DNA from 2 places in the Stenotrophomonas maltophilia group sp. P373 genome. Region 1 is predicted to be linked to the other one. Evidence: riboswitches for the same ligand, from Rfam matches in the RefSeq annotation. Region 1 holds a riboswitch; the other holds the start of a gene.
The links. A riboswitch is a leader RNA that binds a small molecule or an ion and turns the genes downstream of it on or off. The one in region 1 is predicted to bind glycine.
Positions count from the first base shown of each region.

Region 1 (6,719 bases):
ATGCGCCCGGCCTGAAGACGCTGGACGATGCCATCGCGCTGCGCCGCAAGCTGCTGCTGGCGTTCGAACGCGCCGAGGCCGAACCGGACCCGGCGAAAAAGGCGGCGTGGCTGAGTTTCGCCATCGTCGGTGGTGGTCCCACCGGCGTCGAACTGGCCGGCACCCTGGCCGAGATCGCGCGCCACACGCTGCGCAACGAATTCCGCCACATCGACCCGGCCAGCGCCAGGGTGCGGCTGGTCGAGGCTGGGCCGCGCGTGCTGTCCTCGTTCCCGGATGTGCTTTCGCTGAAGGCGCGCCGCCAACTGGAAAAGCTGGGCGTGGAAGTGCTGACCGGTACCCCGGTGAGCGACATCGACAGCCAGGGCTTCAAGCTCGGCGAACAGTTCGTACCGGCGCGCACCGTGGTCTGGGCCGCCGGCGTAGCCGCTTCACCGCTGGCGCGCACGCTGGACGTGCCACTGGACCGCGCCGGACGCGTGCCGGTGCAACCGGACCTGACCCTGCCCGGTCACCCGGAGCTGTTCGTGGCCGGCGACCTGGCCGCACTGAGCCAGGCCGACGGCAAGCCGGTCCCCGGGGTGGCACCGGCCGCCAAGCAGATGGGCAAATACGTGGCCGAGGTGATCCGCGCGCGCCTGCACGGCAAGCCCGAGCCCGGCCCGTTCAAGTACGCCGACTACGGCAACCTGGCCACCATCGGCCGCATGGCCGCGATCGTGCACCTGGGCCGGCTGCAGCTTTCCGGCGTGCTGGCCTGGTGGTTCTGGCTGGCCGCGCACGTGTTCTTCCTGATCGGCTTCCGCAACCGCATCGTGGTGCTGCTGAACTGGGCGGTCGCGTACTGGAGCTACCAGCGCAGTGCGCGCATCATCTTCGGTGATGACCGCGACGACCGGCGGCCGAAGCGGTAGGGCTGCACGCAGCGGGGTCGGATCCCTTTCCGCAGGAAAGGACTCTGACCCGGTCAACACCCTCCACGCATGGCGTGGATCTACTGGTTCATCGGGCCACCGGGCACCCGCCGTTTCGACCAGGTCCGGCAGAAGTCCTCCTTCCTCGCGGTGTCGGCAATCTGCGCAGTACTCCAATGCCGGGTGATCCAGATCGTCAATGCGGTACTGCTGAGATGCCAGCGCGGCATGCCGCGCTGTGGTTGCCGCCACAGGTGGCGTCGGGCAATCCAGAAGGCCTCCCGCTCCACTTCCGGCACCTTCTTCTTCATCACGTCCTTGTCGAAGAACTGCGCGGCGAAACGCCAGGGATTCATCGGCTGGTATCCCGCGCGTGGTTCACTGCTGCACGCTGCCACACCACTGGGCGCGCGTTCGGCCGGCGTCGGCCGACCGCCTGCCAATGCCAGCCCGAGCAGGTACAGCAGGCCAGGCAGCAGCGCGATGCCGGCGACCAGCACGACGACGGAGATCCATGCTTTGCCGGCGGCACGCATCGCTCACTGTGCCTTCGGCTTTGGATACCACAACGCGTTGACGATGACCCAGCGCTGGTCGAAGCGCCCCATGTGGAAGTAATCGACGAACCACGGGGTCTCCAGCCGCACCGAGGCCGCGTTGCCGGTCACGTCCAGCACCGTGCAGCGACGATCCCATTGATCCTTCGGGGTCTTCAACGCGCCCTGCTTCGTCAGCGAGACCAGTTCTTCCTTCGACATCCGGCGCAGGCCCAGGCGTTCGTCGGGTGTATCGCCGAGCACAGCGCGCTTGGCCAGGTCCGGATGCAGGGAGCGGGCGACGCGCTGCGGGTCGGCCTCCAGCTGGCCATCGACGTAGTCGTGGCAGGTGGCTTCGATGGCCGCGATGGTGGCCGGGTCGGGGGCAGGGCTCGTTGCTGCGGAAAGAGCGAACAGCAGGGCGATCGTGGACATCCGGGTCTCCAGCTCTGGGCGCGGGGCGATCATCGCATGGGCCGGGTAGCCCATCCACGCGTGGCGTGGATCTACAGGACCGGCGCCTGCAGCCAGGCCAGCTTGCGTTCGCGGGGCTGCTGCTTGAGTTGCCACTCGGCGCGTGAGGCGGCGGCCCGGTCCGGGTATTCGCGCACGGCCAGCACTCGCAGCGGTGGCCGGGCCCGGGTGTAGCGCGCGCCCTTGCCGGCCTGGTGGGCGGCGAAACGCGCATCCACGTCGGTGCTGATGCCGGCGTAATAGCTGCCATCGCGGCATTCGAGCAGGTACAGGAACCAGGGGCGGAGGGACGGGGCCATGCCCGGATTATGCCGTGCTGCACTGCAGCGGATATACTGGCGGCCGAATGCAGGAGAGAGGCGCCGCGCTGGCGCCCGCCGAAGGCGCAGGCTCCCATGATCGCTCAGGCCGGTGGGCTGGAATCCCACCAACCATGCATTCGACTCGCCGAGCTGGAGAGAGGTCACCGGGCACGCCCGGGACGATCCGCCGAAGGGGCACGCGGCCCATGCCGCTGAACTCTCAGGCAAAAGGACAGCGGGAGCGGCACCGGTCATCGTCATCCCGTCATTGCGCAGGCAGTGGTGGCAGTTGCGCATGGCCGGCCCCACCGCGCCCGGAGCCTGTTCCATGCTGCTGTCCATCATCTACCTGGTTGCCATTTCCGCCGAAGCCATGACCGGCGCACTGTCTGCCGGCCGCCGCCGCATGGACCTGTTCGGTGTGGTCATGATCGCCTGTGTCACTGCCCTCGGTGGTGGATCACTGCGCGACATCCTGCTCGGCCACTATCCGCTGGGCTGGGTGAAGCATCCCGAGTACCTGGGGTTCACCGTATGCGCGGCGCTGATCGCCACCTGGGTGGCGCGCTGGATGCACCACTTCCGGCGCACCTTCCTGGTGCTCGATGGCCTGGGTCTGATCGCCTTCACCCTGATCGGCTGCTCGATCGCGCGCGAGGCCGGCCATGCGATGCCGATCGTGCTGATCGCCGGCATGCTGACCGGCGCGTTCGGCGGCGTGCTGCGCGACATCCTCTGCAACGAGGTGCCGCTGATCTTCCAGAAGGAGCTGTACGCGATCATCGCGCTGCTGACCGGCGCGGCGTATCTGTTGCTGCTGCACTGGGGCGTGGCCGACGCCACCGCGATCCTGTGCTGCCTGGGCGGCGGCTTCGCGCTGCGCCTGCTGGCGATCCACTATCGCTGGGAAATGCCGAAGTTCGTGTACCACGACGAAGTGCATTGAGGTTCGCACGGCGGGGCACGCGCCCGGCTCAATCGCGCAGCTTGGGACTCATGGGGCTCCTGCTCGCGATGATGCGCTGCCGGTAGGCCTCCGAAGGATAGAAGGTCCACGGGCTCTCACAGCCATCGCTGTCAGATTCGACCCGCTCAAGAAGCTCGGGATCTACCCATTCAGACAGGTAGTCAGGATCGGATCGTCTACTGAAATCCGGGCAGTGAACCGCCCCCTCAACGACGATTTCGTTCTGGACGGTGGAAAGGAACCTGGCGCGAAGATCAAGACCGACCTGCGTGTATGTGCCTATCTCGAGATACGTCTGCACGCTCATACTTCCGCCCACGGCCAGAACTCCGTCGTTGAGCGAGCACGCATGGAGATGCTCACATGCGAGATCGTCGCGCACAAAGACCCAACCGCCGCAGTCAAGATTACGGGCGCTGAGGTTACCCAGAACGATTACACACAACGTCTCGCCCAGGTCATTGAGCGCCAGCACGCCTTCGACGCTCAGATCTCCATCAACGATCAGGCAACTCGTTTCGACGTCCGAGTGCCAGTCTCCGATGAGGGATGCTGCGGGTACTATCCTGAACGATGATTCCCGCGCATCTTCACCAGGCTCTTCGTCGGTGGACGCGGCGATCATCGCTCGCGCTTTCAGCGTGGTGCGCAGAAGCGTCTGATCACCATTGCTGCGATGGATCTCGATTCTTTCATCGAGTTCAGCCAGCAGGCTCGCCGTCGCCACAGGAGACGATGGTTCGATCCAGTCCTCGATGACGGAGATCGCGTCATCGGCAATCCGGCCGCCTTTCAAGCGTAAGAGCGCCTTGGCAGCTTCACTGGAAGTCGACCGGCACGCTGAATCCAGAGAGCTGTCGTTCGGGAAAACATGCATTGGCGGGGTCCAACCAGACAAGGGCTGCAATCTTCGAATGAAGCTGCAGGAAGACTCCATGCAACTCTTCCGAAATCGTGTCGCCTGGTTTGCCAATATCCACGCATGGCGTGGATCTACTGTGGAATCCACGCATAGCGTGGATCTATCCATCAAGTCCAACGCGTTCGTCGGGATCCACACCACCCCGGCGATGTACCTGGCGCTGTCGCTCATGCGCAGCGCCAGGCGCATCGCCGGTGCAGATGGGCCGGTCTCCAACTCCGGCCGGCCCTGATCGCGGCCGCACCCCCGCAGGCGCTGGCCGCCATCCACACACGTGCCGCACTCAGGCGGCTTCAGACACCTTCACGTCGCGACGGGCGCGCACGGCCGCAGCCAGTCGCTCCAGCACCGTCACGGTGGTGTCCCAGTCGATGCAGCCATCGGTGATGCTCTGCCCGTAGACCAGCGGCTGGCCTTCCACCAGTTCCTGGCGGCCCCCGACCAGATGGCTCTCGATCATCACGCCCACGATGCGCTGTTCGCCGTCTTCCATCTGAGCGGCGATGTCGTCGATCACCTTCGGCTGGTTCTCGGGGTTCTTCAGGCTGTTGGCATGGCTGGCATCGATCATCAGGCGCGCCGGCAGCTTGGCCTTGGCCAGCACCTGGCAGGCCTCAGCCACGCTGCCAGCGTCGTAGTTCGGTTGCTTGCCACCGCGCAGGATCACATGGCAATCCGGGTTGCCGGTGGTCGACACGATGGCAGTGCCACCCTGCTTGGTGACCGACAGGAAATGATGCGGGTTGGATGCCGCACCCACCGCGTCGGCGGCGATCTTCACGTTGCCATCGGTGCCGTTCTTGAAGCCGACGGGGCACGACAGCCCCGAAGCCAGCTCGCGATGCACCTGGCTTTCGGTGGTGCGTGCGCCGATCGCGCCCCATGCCACCAGGTCGGCGATGTACTGCGGCGAGATCACATCGAGAAATTCAACACCGGCCGGCAGGCCGAGCTTGTTGATGTCGCGCAGGAGGCCACGGGCGATGCGCAGGCCCTTGTCGATCCTGAAGCTGCCGTCCAGGTCCGGGTCGTTGATCAGGCCCTTCCAGCCCACCGTGGTGCGCGGCTTCTCGAAGTACACGCGCATGACGATTTCCAGCTCGCCAGCCAGCGCGTCGCGCAGCGGCTTCAGGCGCTGGGCGTACTCGATGGCGGCCTTCGGGTCGTGGATCGAGCACGGGCCCACCACCACCGCCAGGCGGTCGTCACGGCCGTGCAGGATCTGGTGCAGGGCCGCGCGCGAGGCGCTGACGGTGTCGGAAGCTTCATCGTCACAGGGCAGCATCGCCAGCAGCTGGGCAGGCGGTGTCAGCGGTTCGATGGTGCGGATACGCAGGTCGTCGGTGTGCGGGGGCATTGCAGGAGATCTCCGGAACGTTGGGGGTCCCCAGCGTGGCGGCATGAAAAAAGCCGCCAGGTTCGCTGGCGGCTTTCGGGAATGCGTCTGAAGCTTTCTTCAGGGTGAGCGCAGTCCTTCCTCCGCCAGTGGCTTCGGAAAGTAATACCAGTAAAAGCGGGTAGCGGCTGCGTTCATGGGATCTATTGATAGCACAGCTTTTGCGCAGTGCAAAATGTTTCATCCGCAACTGGGGGCGCGGTTCAGTGATGCGCCTGACTGCGCAGCGCAGGCGGTGGCCGCTGTGCAACGTCGCTCATCTGCCATGCACTTCCACGTCCAGCAGCAGGCCTTCGTGGATGTCGGCCCAGCGCTCCAGCACGCGGTCCAGCTCCTGCCGGGCCTCGTCCAGCTGCTCGGGATTGAGCAGGGAACGGGTGGTGTAGAGATCGGACACCAGCCGGCGCAGTACCGCTTCCGGGATGGCCACCGAGGGCCCTTCCATCTGCGGCAGCTGCAGTGCCGGCGTATCGCCCTGCGGGCCGTACAGCGTTACCTGGAGCGTGCTCTGCATGATCAACTTGCCTGCGGATGGACATGGGCAATGTCCTGTTTACCGCGTCCGGGTGACAGGCGCATGTGCCATGCGCGTCCGGAGGCGCTGCTACAAGGCGGCCAGGTCGGCAAGGTGCTGCCCCATCCCATCGTCTGCGCCGACGGCATTGGTGGTGGCGAAGTACTGATGCCAACCGGTGGCGGCAATGCCTTCCAGCAGGGCGTCGGCGTCTTCCCGGCTCGCGCACCTCCATACAGCGTAGAACTGCTCGCTGCCACCGTGCGCTGCGCCCTCCGCGACACGACCCATCGCCACCGGTGCGATGCGAACCGGATCGAACTGCTGCATGCCTGCGCCGATGCGGGTGAAGAAGGCGGTGCGTTGGTCAGGCGGGAGAGCGGTCCAGGCCGGGGTGGCGGTGTAGAGCTCGATGAGGGTGTAGGACATGGAAGGTCTTCCTTGAGGTTGATGAGATTGCCGGCCGGCAGCCGGTACTACCGCAACGAGCGCAGGGCGCGTTTGCGGATGTAGGCATTGGCATCGCCAGGGTGCTGCTGTTGCCACCGCGCGCACAGCTCACGCAGCCACTGCGGTTGAGTCTTGCCGGCATCGTTGAGCCAGTTCCCGACCGAGTCCTGCACGTAGCGCGCCGGGTCGTTGGCCATTGCTTCCAGCATCGGCAATGCGAGTTCTGGATGCTGCTTGAACAGCA
Region 1 covers NZ_CM129994.1:3,952,738-3,959,456, forward strand. Annotated here, with positions in the region: gene ACSYHF_RS18305 (NAD(P)/FAD-dependent oxidoreductase) at 1-914, shown strand, start outside; gene ACSYHF_RS18310 (hypothetical protein) at 995-1,450, opposite strand; gene ACSYHF_RS18315 (nuclear transport factor 2 family protein) at 1,454-1,885, opposite strand; gene ACSYHF_RS18320 (GIY-YIG nuclease family protein) at 1,957-2,223, opposite strand; glycine riboswitch at 2,264-2,353, shown strand; glycine riboswitch at 2,367-2,470, shown strand; gene ACSYHF_RS18325 (trimeric intracellular cation channel family protein) at 2,555-3,172, shown strand; gene ACSYHF_RS18330 (hypothetical protein) at 3,201-4,070, opposite strand; gene ACSYHF_RS18335 (hypothetical protein) at 4,108-4,347, shown strand; gene ACSYHF_RS18340 (3-deoxy-7-phosphoheptulonate synthase) at 4,399-5,472, opposite strand; gene ACSYHF_RS18345 (hypothetical protein) at 5,768-6,025, opposite strand; gene ACSYHF_RS18350 (DUF6616 family protein) at 6,116-6,454, opposite strand; gene ACSYHF_RS18355 (DNA alkylation repair protein) at 6,502-6,719, opposite strand, start outside.

Region 2 (6,719 bases), 740 kb from region 1:
TCACCCTGATCGCGGTGATCGCGCTGCTGTCGGCACTCAATGCCAACCTCTACGGCGCCTCGCGCATGATGTATTCGCTGGCGCAGCGCCGCGAAGCGCCGGCCGTGCTGGGCTGGACCGATCCGCGGCAGGTGCCGGTCATCGCCGTGCTGGCCAGCGTGCTGTTCGGCTTTGCGGCCACGGTGATGGAGCTGCTGTTCCCGGACCGGGTGCTGCCGGTGCTGCTGAACATCGTCGGTTCCACCTGCCTGCTGGTGTGGACGCTGTCGCTGGTTTCGCAGCTGGTGCTGCGCCGCCGCGCCGATCGCCTGGGTACCCGGCTGCCATTCCGCATGGCCGGTTTCCCGTGGCTGACCTGCTGCGCGCTGGCGATCCTGGCGCTGATCTTCGGCCTGCTGCTGAGCGAGGCGCACACCCGCCTGCAGTTCCTGTCGATGGTGGCGCTGACCGCCACCATCGCCGCCGGCAGCGCCATCGCCCGGCGCATGCGCGAGGCGTGACTGAAGCTGTAGAGCCGACCCTACGGTCGGCTGCGGTTGCTGTAGTTTCTGTAGAGCCGACCCTGTGGTCGGCTGCTGTTCGCGTAGTCGCCAGCCGAGCGCGGGCTCGGCTCTACAGCCGGCATACATCCGCCGTGCCATCCTGATCGTGTGGGCCGCCAGCGGCCCGTCGACCAGGAGTACCGCATGCTGCGCAGCCGTCCCTTCCTGATGTTCACCGGCCAGGCCGAGGCCGCGCTGGCCCTGTACGCCGAAGCCTTTGCCGATTTCCGCCTGCTGGCCCTGCAACGCCACCCCGAGGGGGCCGGCGCCGGCGTACCCGGACAGGTCCGCCAGGCCATCTTCCTGCTCGGTGGCACCCATTACCTGTGCTTCGACAGCCTGGATGTGCACGACTTCACCTTCAGCCCGTCGATCTCGCTGTTCGTCGAGTGTTCCGGTGCCGAGCAGTTCGAGCGTGCGGCACGCGTGCTGGGCGAGGGCGGCCATTGGTTGATGCCGGTGGGTGATTACGACTTCAGCAACCGCTATGGCTGGGTGCAGGACCGCTTCGGCGTATCGTGGCAGTTGAGCCTGGGACAGATGCCGGACCCGTGATCGGGTAACTGTGGGTGTGGACCCTGGTTCACACGCCCTCATGAAAACGGCCCGCTTGCGCGGGCCGTTTTTCTTTATCGATGCAGTGAGGAATCAAGCCTCGACTTCATCATCCTTGTAGGCATCGACCGGGATGCAGGCGCACATCACGTTCTTGTCACCGTACACGTTGTCGACGCGTGCCACCGGCGGCCAGTACTTGCTCTGCTTCAGGCTGGCCAGCGGGAAGGCGGCCAGTTCGCGCGGGTAGGCGTGGGTCCACTCGCTGGCGGTCACCGCGGTGGCGGTGTGCGGCGCGTTCTTCAGCGGGTTGTCCTCGCGGTCCAGGCGGCCGTCTTCGATCGCGCTGATTTCCTCTCGGATCTGGATCATCGCGTTGATGAAGCGATCCAGCTCGTGCAGCGACTCGCTCTCGGTCGGTTCGACCATCAGCGTGCCCGCGACCGGGAAGCTCAGGGTCGGGGCGTGGAAGCCGAAGTCGATCAGGCGCTTGGCGACGTCCTCGGCGCCGATGCCGCTGGTCTTCTCCAGCGGGCGCACGTCCAGGATGCACTCGTGCGCCACCAGGCCGTTACGGCCGGTGTACAGGGTCTTGAAGTGCGGAGCCAGGCGCTTGGCGATGTAGTTGGCGTTGAGCTGCGCGACCTGGGTGGCCTTGCGCAGGCCTTCGCGGCCCATCATCGCGATGTACATCCAGCTGATCGGCAGGATCGAAGCACTGCCGAAGCTGGCCGCGCTGACCATGCCGACCGGGCCGTTGTCACCCAGCTTGCCCGGCAGGAACGGGGCCAGGTGCTCCTTGACCGCGCACGGGCCCACGCCCGGGCCACCACCGCCGTGCGGGATGCAGAAGGTCTTGTGCAGGTTCAGGTGCGAAACGTCCGAACCCCACTTGCCCGGCTTGGCCACGCCGACCAGGGCGTTCATGTTGGCGCCGTCGGTGTACACCTGGCCGCCGTGCTTGTGGATGATCTCGCAGATCTCGACCACCTCTTCCTCGAACACGCCGTGCGTGGACGGGTAGGTCATCATGATCGCGGCCAGGCGGTCGCTGTACTTCTCGGCGTTGAGGCGGATGTCCTCGACGTCGACGTTGCCGTTGGCATCGGTCTTGGTCACCACGACCTTCATGCCGCACATCTGCGCCGAGGCCGGGTTGGTGCCGTGCGCCGAGTCCGGGATCAGGCAGATGTCGCGGTGGCCTTCGCCGCGCGAGCGGTGGTAGGCGCGGATCGCCAGCAGGCCGGCGTACTCGCCCTGCGCGCCGGAGTTCGGCTGCAGGCTGACCGCGTCGTAGCCGGTGCATTCGACCAGCATCGCTTCCAGCGTGTCGATCAGTTCCTTGTAGCCCAGCGCCTGGTCGGCCGGCACCAGCGGGTGGATCTGCGAGAACTCCGGCCAGGTCACCGGGATCATCTCGGCGGTGGCGTTGAGCTTCATGGTGCACGAGCCCAGCGGGATCATCGTGCGGTCCATCGCCAGGTCCTTGTCGGCCAGCGAACGCAGGTAGCGCAGCAGTTCGTGCTCGCTGTGGTGGGTGTTGAACACCGGATGGGTCAGGAACGCGGACTGGCGCAGCAGGCCGGCCGGCAGCGCGTCGGCGGTGCTGGCGTCCAGCGCCTCGACGTCAGCCTGCGCGCCGAACACGGCGGCCAGCGCGACCACGTCGGCGCGGGTGGCGGTCTCGTCCAGGCTGATGCCGACCGAGTCGCTGTCGATCGCGCGCAGGTTGTAACCGGCGGCGCGTGCCTTGGCGTGGATCTCATCGGCATGCACGCCGGTGACGTGCAGGGTGTCGAAGAAGTCGCCACCGACCTGCACGCCGGCGTTGCGCAGTGCCGCAGCCAGGATCGAGGCCAGGCGGTGGGTGCGCCGGGCGATGCGGGTCAGGCCTTCCGGACCATGGTAGACCGCATACATCGAGGCCATCACCGCCAGCAGCACCTGTGCGGTACAGATGTTGGAGGTGGCCTTCTCGCGGCGGATGTGCTGCTCGCGGGTCTGCAGGGTCAGGCGGTAGGCCGGGTTGCCCTGGGCATCGACCGAAACGCCGATCAGGCGGCCCGGCATCGAGCGCTTGTAGGCGTCACGGCAGGCCATGAACGCGGCGTGCGGGCCGCCGAAGCCGAACGGCACGCCGAAACGCTGGCTGTTGCCGACCACGATGTCCGCGCCCCATTCGCCCGGTGCGGCCAGCAGGGTCAGCGCCAGCAGGTCGGTGGCCACGGCCACCAGGCCGCCGCGTGCGTGCACGGCCTCGACCAGGGCCTTGTAATCGCCGATCTGGCCGAAGGTGTCCGGGTACTGCAGCAGCAGGCCGAAGGCTTCCGCTTCCAGTGCTTCGGCCGGGGTGCCGACGCGCAGCACGATACCCATCGGTTCAGCGCGGGTACGCAGCAGTTCCAGGGTCTGCGGGTGCACGGCGTCGTGCACGAAGAAGGTGTCCGACTTCGACTTGGCCGAACGCTTGGCCAGGGTCATCGCTTCAGCGGCGGCGGTGGCTTCGTCCAGCAGCGAGGCGTTGGCGATCTCCATGCCGGTCAGGTCGGCGCACAGGGTCTGGAAGTTGATCAGCGCTTCCATGCGGCCCTGCGAGATCTCGGCCTGGTACGGGGTGTAGGCGGTGTACCAGGCCGGGTTTTCCAGGATGTTGCGCAGGATCACGTTCGGGGTGTGGGTACCGTAGTAGCCCTGGCCGATGAAGCTGCGCAGCACGGTGTTCTTGTCGGCGATCGCGCGGATCTTCGCCAGTGCCTGCACTTCGGTCATCGACTCCGGCAGCGCCAGCGGCGCCGGCGACTTGATCTTGGCCGGCACGATGGCATCGGTCATCGCATCCAGCGACGCGTGGCCGACGACGTCGAGCATCTGCGCGATCTCGGCATCGTTGGGGCCGATGTGGCGCTCGACGAACGCATTGTGGTGCTCGAGCTCACGCAGGGAAGGGGTGTTCTGGGACATGGCGAAGGATCCGTCAGGAAAGGGCACACGCACGGGCACAAGCCGCCGGTCGGCGGTCTGCGGGGCGCCCCTCTGTCCTTTTGCCTGAGAGTTTGGAAGCGCGGAAAACCGCGGCTTCGTGCCCCTTCGGCGCCGGATCGAACCGGTCTCTCCAGAGTTCTGTTACGGGTGGTATCGGGCCTGAGCGATTACGGGCGTTGCGCCTTCGGCAGCGGTGTTCCGCTTCTCCCACCGTGTTGCCCGCCGATTATAGCCCGTTGCGGGCCCGCTGGCCGTCTACGGGCCTGGCCGCTGCGCCTGAATGGCCGATGGCCCGGACGTGCGTTTTGTGCATCGCTGCATGGCATCAGGCGCAATCCCCACCTATGATGGCCAGATACCCGAATTCATCTGGCGCCCTCCCTGCAGACAGGGACCGGCGCCCGCCGTGCGTGCCACGCATGGCCCTGCCGGACGCCCTTCCCATGACCGCCGCTGTTGCTCCCTCCACCCGCCGCATGGCCCTGCTGCTTGCCGGCCTGGCCATGTTCGGCCCGTTCTCGATCGACACCATCTTCCCGGCCTTCCCGCAGCTGGCCCGGCGCCTGGCGGTGGACGAGGTGGCGGTGCAGCAGACCATCAGCGTGTACCTGCTGTTCTACGGCCTGATGAGCCTGGCGCACGGCCCGCTGTCCGACGCCTGGGGCCGCAAGCGGGTGATCCTCGGTGGACTGGTGGTGTTCGTCGGCGCCTCGGTGGGCTGCGCACTGTCCACCGACCTGACCACGCTGCTGGCCTTCCGCGCGCTGCAGGGCCTGTCGGCGGGTGTCGGCATGATCGTCGGCCGCGCGGTGATCCGCGACCTGTACCACGGCCATGACGCGCAGCGGCTGATGAGCCAGGTGTCCATGCTGTTCGGCATCGCCCCGGCCATCGCGCCGATCATCGGTGGCTGGATCCTGCTCAGTGGCGCGGGATGGCCGCTGATCTTCTGGTTCCTGGTGGTGTTCGGGCTGGTCCTGCTGGCGGCCACTGCACGCTACCTGCCCGAGACCCATCCGGTCGAAGCGCGCGTGCCGTTGTCACCGCGCGCGTTGATGCGTGATTACGTGCGCATCGGTTTCAATCCACGCTTCCTGCGCCTGGCGCTGGCCGGCAGCATCGGCTTTGGTGGAATCTTCCTGTACATCTCCTCGGCGCCGGTGTTCGTGATGCAGCACCTGCACCTGGGCGAGGGCGGGTTTGCCTGGTTGTTCATCCCGACCATCGGCGGCATGACCACCGGCTCATTCCTGTCCGGGCGCATGGCCGGGCACACCACGCCCACCCGCCAGGTCTCCATTGGTTTCGGCCTGTGCGCATTGTCGGTGCTGTTGAACGTTGGCTACGTGGTGCTGTCGCCACAGTTCGTACTGCCATGGGCGGTACTGCCGATCTTCCTGGGGGGCATGGGCATGGCGCTGATCTTCCCGATCCTGGCGCTGGCGGTACTGGACATGTACCCGCATCAGCGCGGCCTGGCCTCGTCGCTGCAGGCCTTTGTGCAGCTGATGATCAGCACCGTGGTGGCCGGCGTGGTGTCACCACTGCTGAGCGGTAGCCCGCTGCACCTGGCACTGGGCCAGGCGGCGTTCTTCGGCGCCGGTTTCGTGTTCTGGTACTGGGAACACCAGCGCGAGCGTGCGGCGCAGGCAGCCTGCACGGGTCACTGAGCAGCGCGCAGGGGTAGGGCGGGCCACGATGCCCGAAACACTTGCGGCAGAGAACGGCCGGACTAGGCTGGGCACTCCAGCCAGCCGGTGCGTGGATGCACGACAGCCAGCCGATCCGATGTCGTTGCATGAGGTTTCCCCCAAATGGCTGCGCAGCAGACCTACCGCCTGTTCGAGGTGGCGCTGAAGGAGCGCCGCGTTCTTTCCCCTTCCCTGGACCGCATGGTGTTCACCGGCGCCGACGTGGCGCGGATGAAGACCGAAGGCCCGGACCAGCGCATCAAGGTGTTCTTCCCCTTGCCTGGCCAGGACCTGCCGCAGGTGCCCTGCGGCGAGGACTGGTATCCGCGCTACCGGGCGCTGCCGGACGATCAGCGCCCGCCGATGCGCACCTACACCATCCGCCAGCTGCGTGCAGAGCTGGGCGAGGTCGATGTTGATTTCGTGCTGCATGGCGAGACCGGGCCGGCCTCACGCTGGGCCATCCATGCACGCCCCGGCGACCGTGTGGTGTTGCTGGCTCCCGATGCCGACTGCGCCGACAGCAGTGAAGGTTGGGAATGGAAGCCGCCGGCCGGCGTCGGCCAGGTGCTGCTGGTGGCCGATGAAACCGCGTTACCGGCGGTGGCTGGCATTCTTGAGGAACTGGCGGCCATGGTGGATCCGCCGCGTACGCTGGCCTTGCTGGAAGTGGCGCAGGCCGGCGACGCGGTGCCGCTGAAGGCACCGGCTACCGCCGAGCTGGTCTGGCTGCCGCGCGGGCGCGCGGCGTACGGGGCGCCTCTGTTGCAGGCGGTGCAGGCGCGGCTGGCAGCGGCCTCGGGCGTGGTTGCCGGCGATGCGCCGGAGGAGATCGACGTCGATACGCAGATCCTCTGGGAACAGGCCGATGCCAGCGTGGCAGGGCCGCTGTATGCCTGGGTGGCAGGCGAGGCGGGGGCGGTGATGGCGATCCGTCGCCATCTGGTCC
Region 2 covers NZ_CM129994.1:3,207,822-3,214,540, reverse strand. Annotated here, with positions in the region: gene ACSYHF_RS14995 (amino acid permease) at 1-500, shown strand, start outside; gene ACSYHF_RS14990 (VOC family protein) at 687-1,097, shown strand; gene gcvP (aminomethyl-transferring glycine dehydrogenase) at 1,191-4,058, opposite strand; glycine riboswitch at 4,121-4,223, opposite strand; gene ACSYHF_RS14980 (multidrug effflux MFS transporter) at 4,523-5,749, shown strand; gene ACSYHF_RS14975 (siderophore-interacting protein) at 5,894-6,719, shown strand, end outside.
Region 2: linked by a shared signal. The riboswitch ahead of gcvP (aminomethyl-transferring glycine dehydrogenase) and the one ahead of ACSYHF_RS18325 (trimeric intracellular cation channel family protein) in region 1 are both predicted to bind glycine.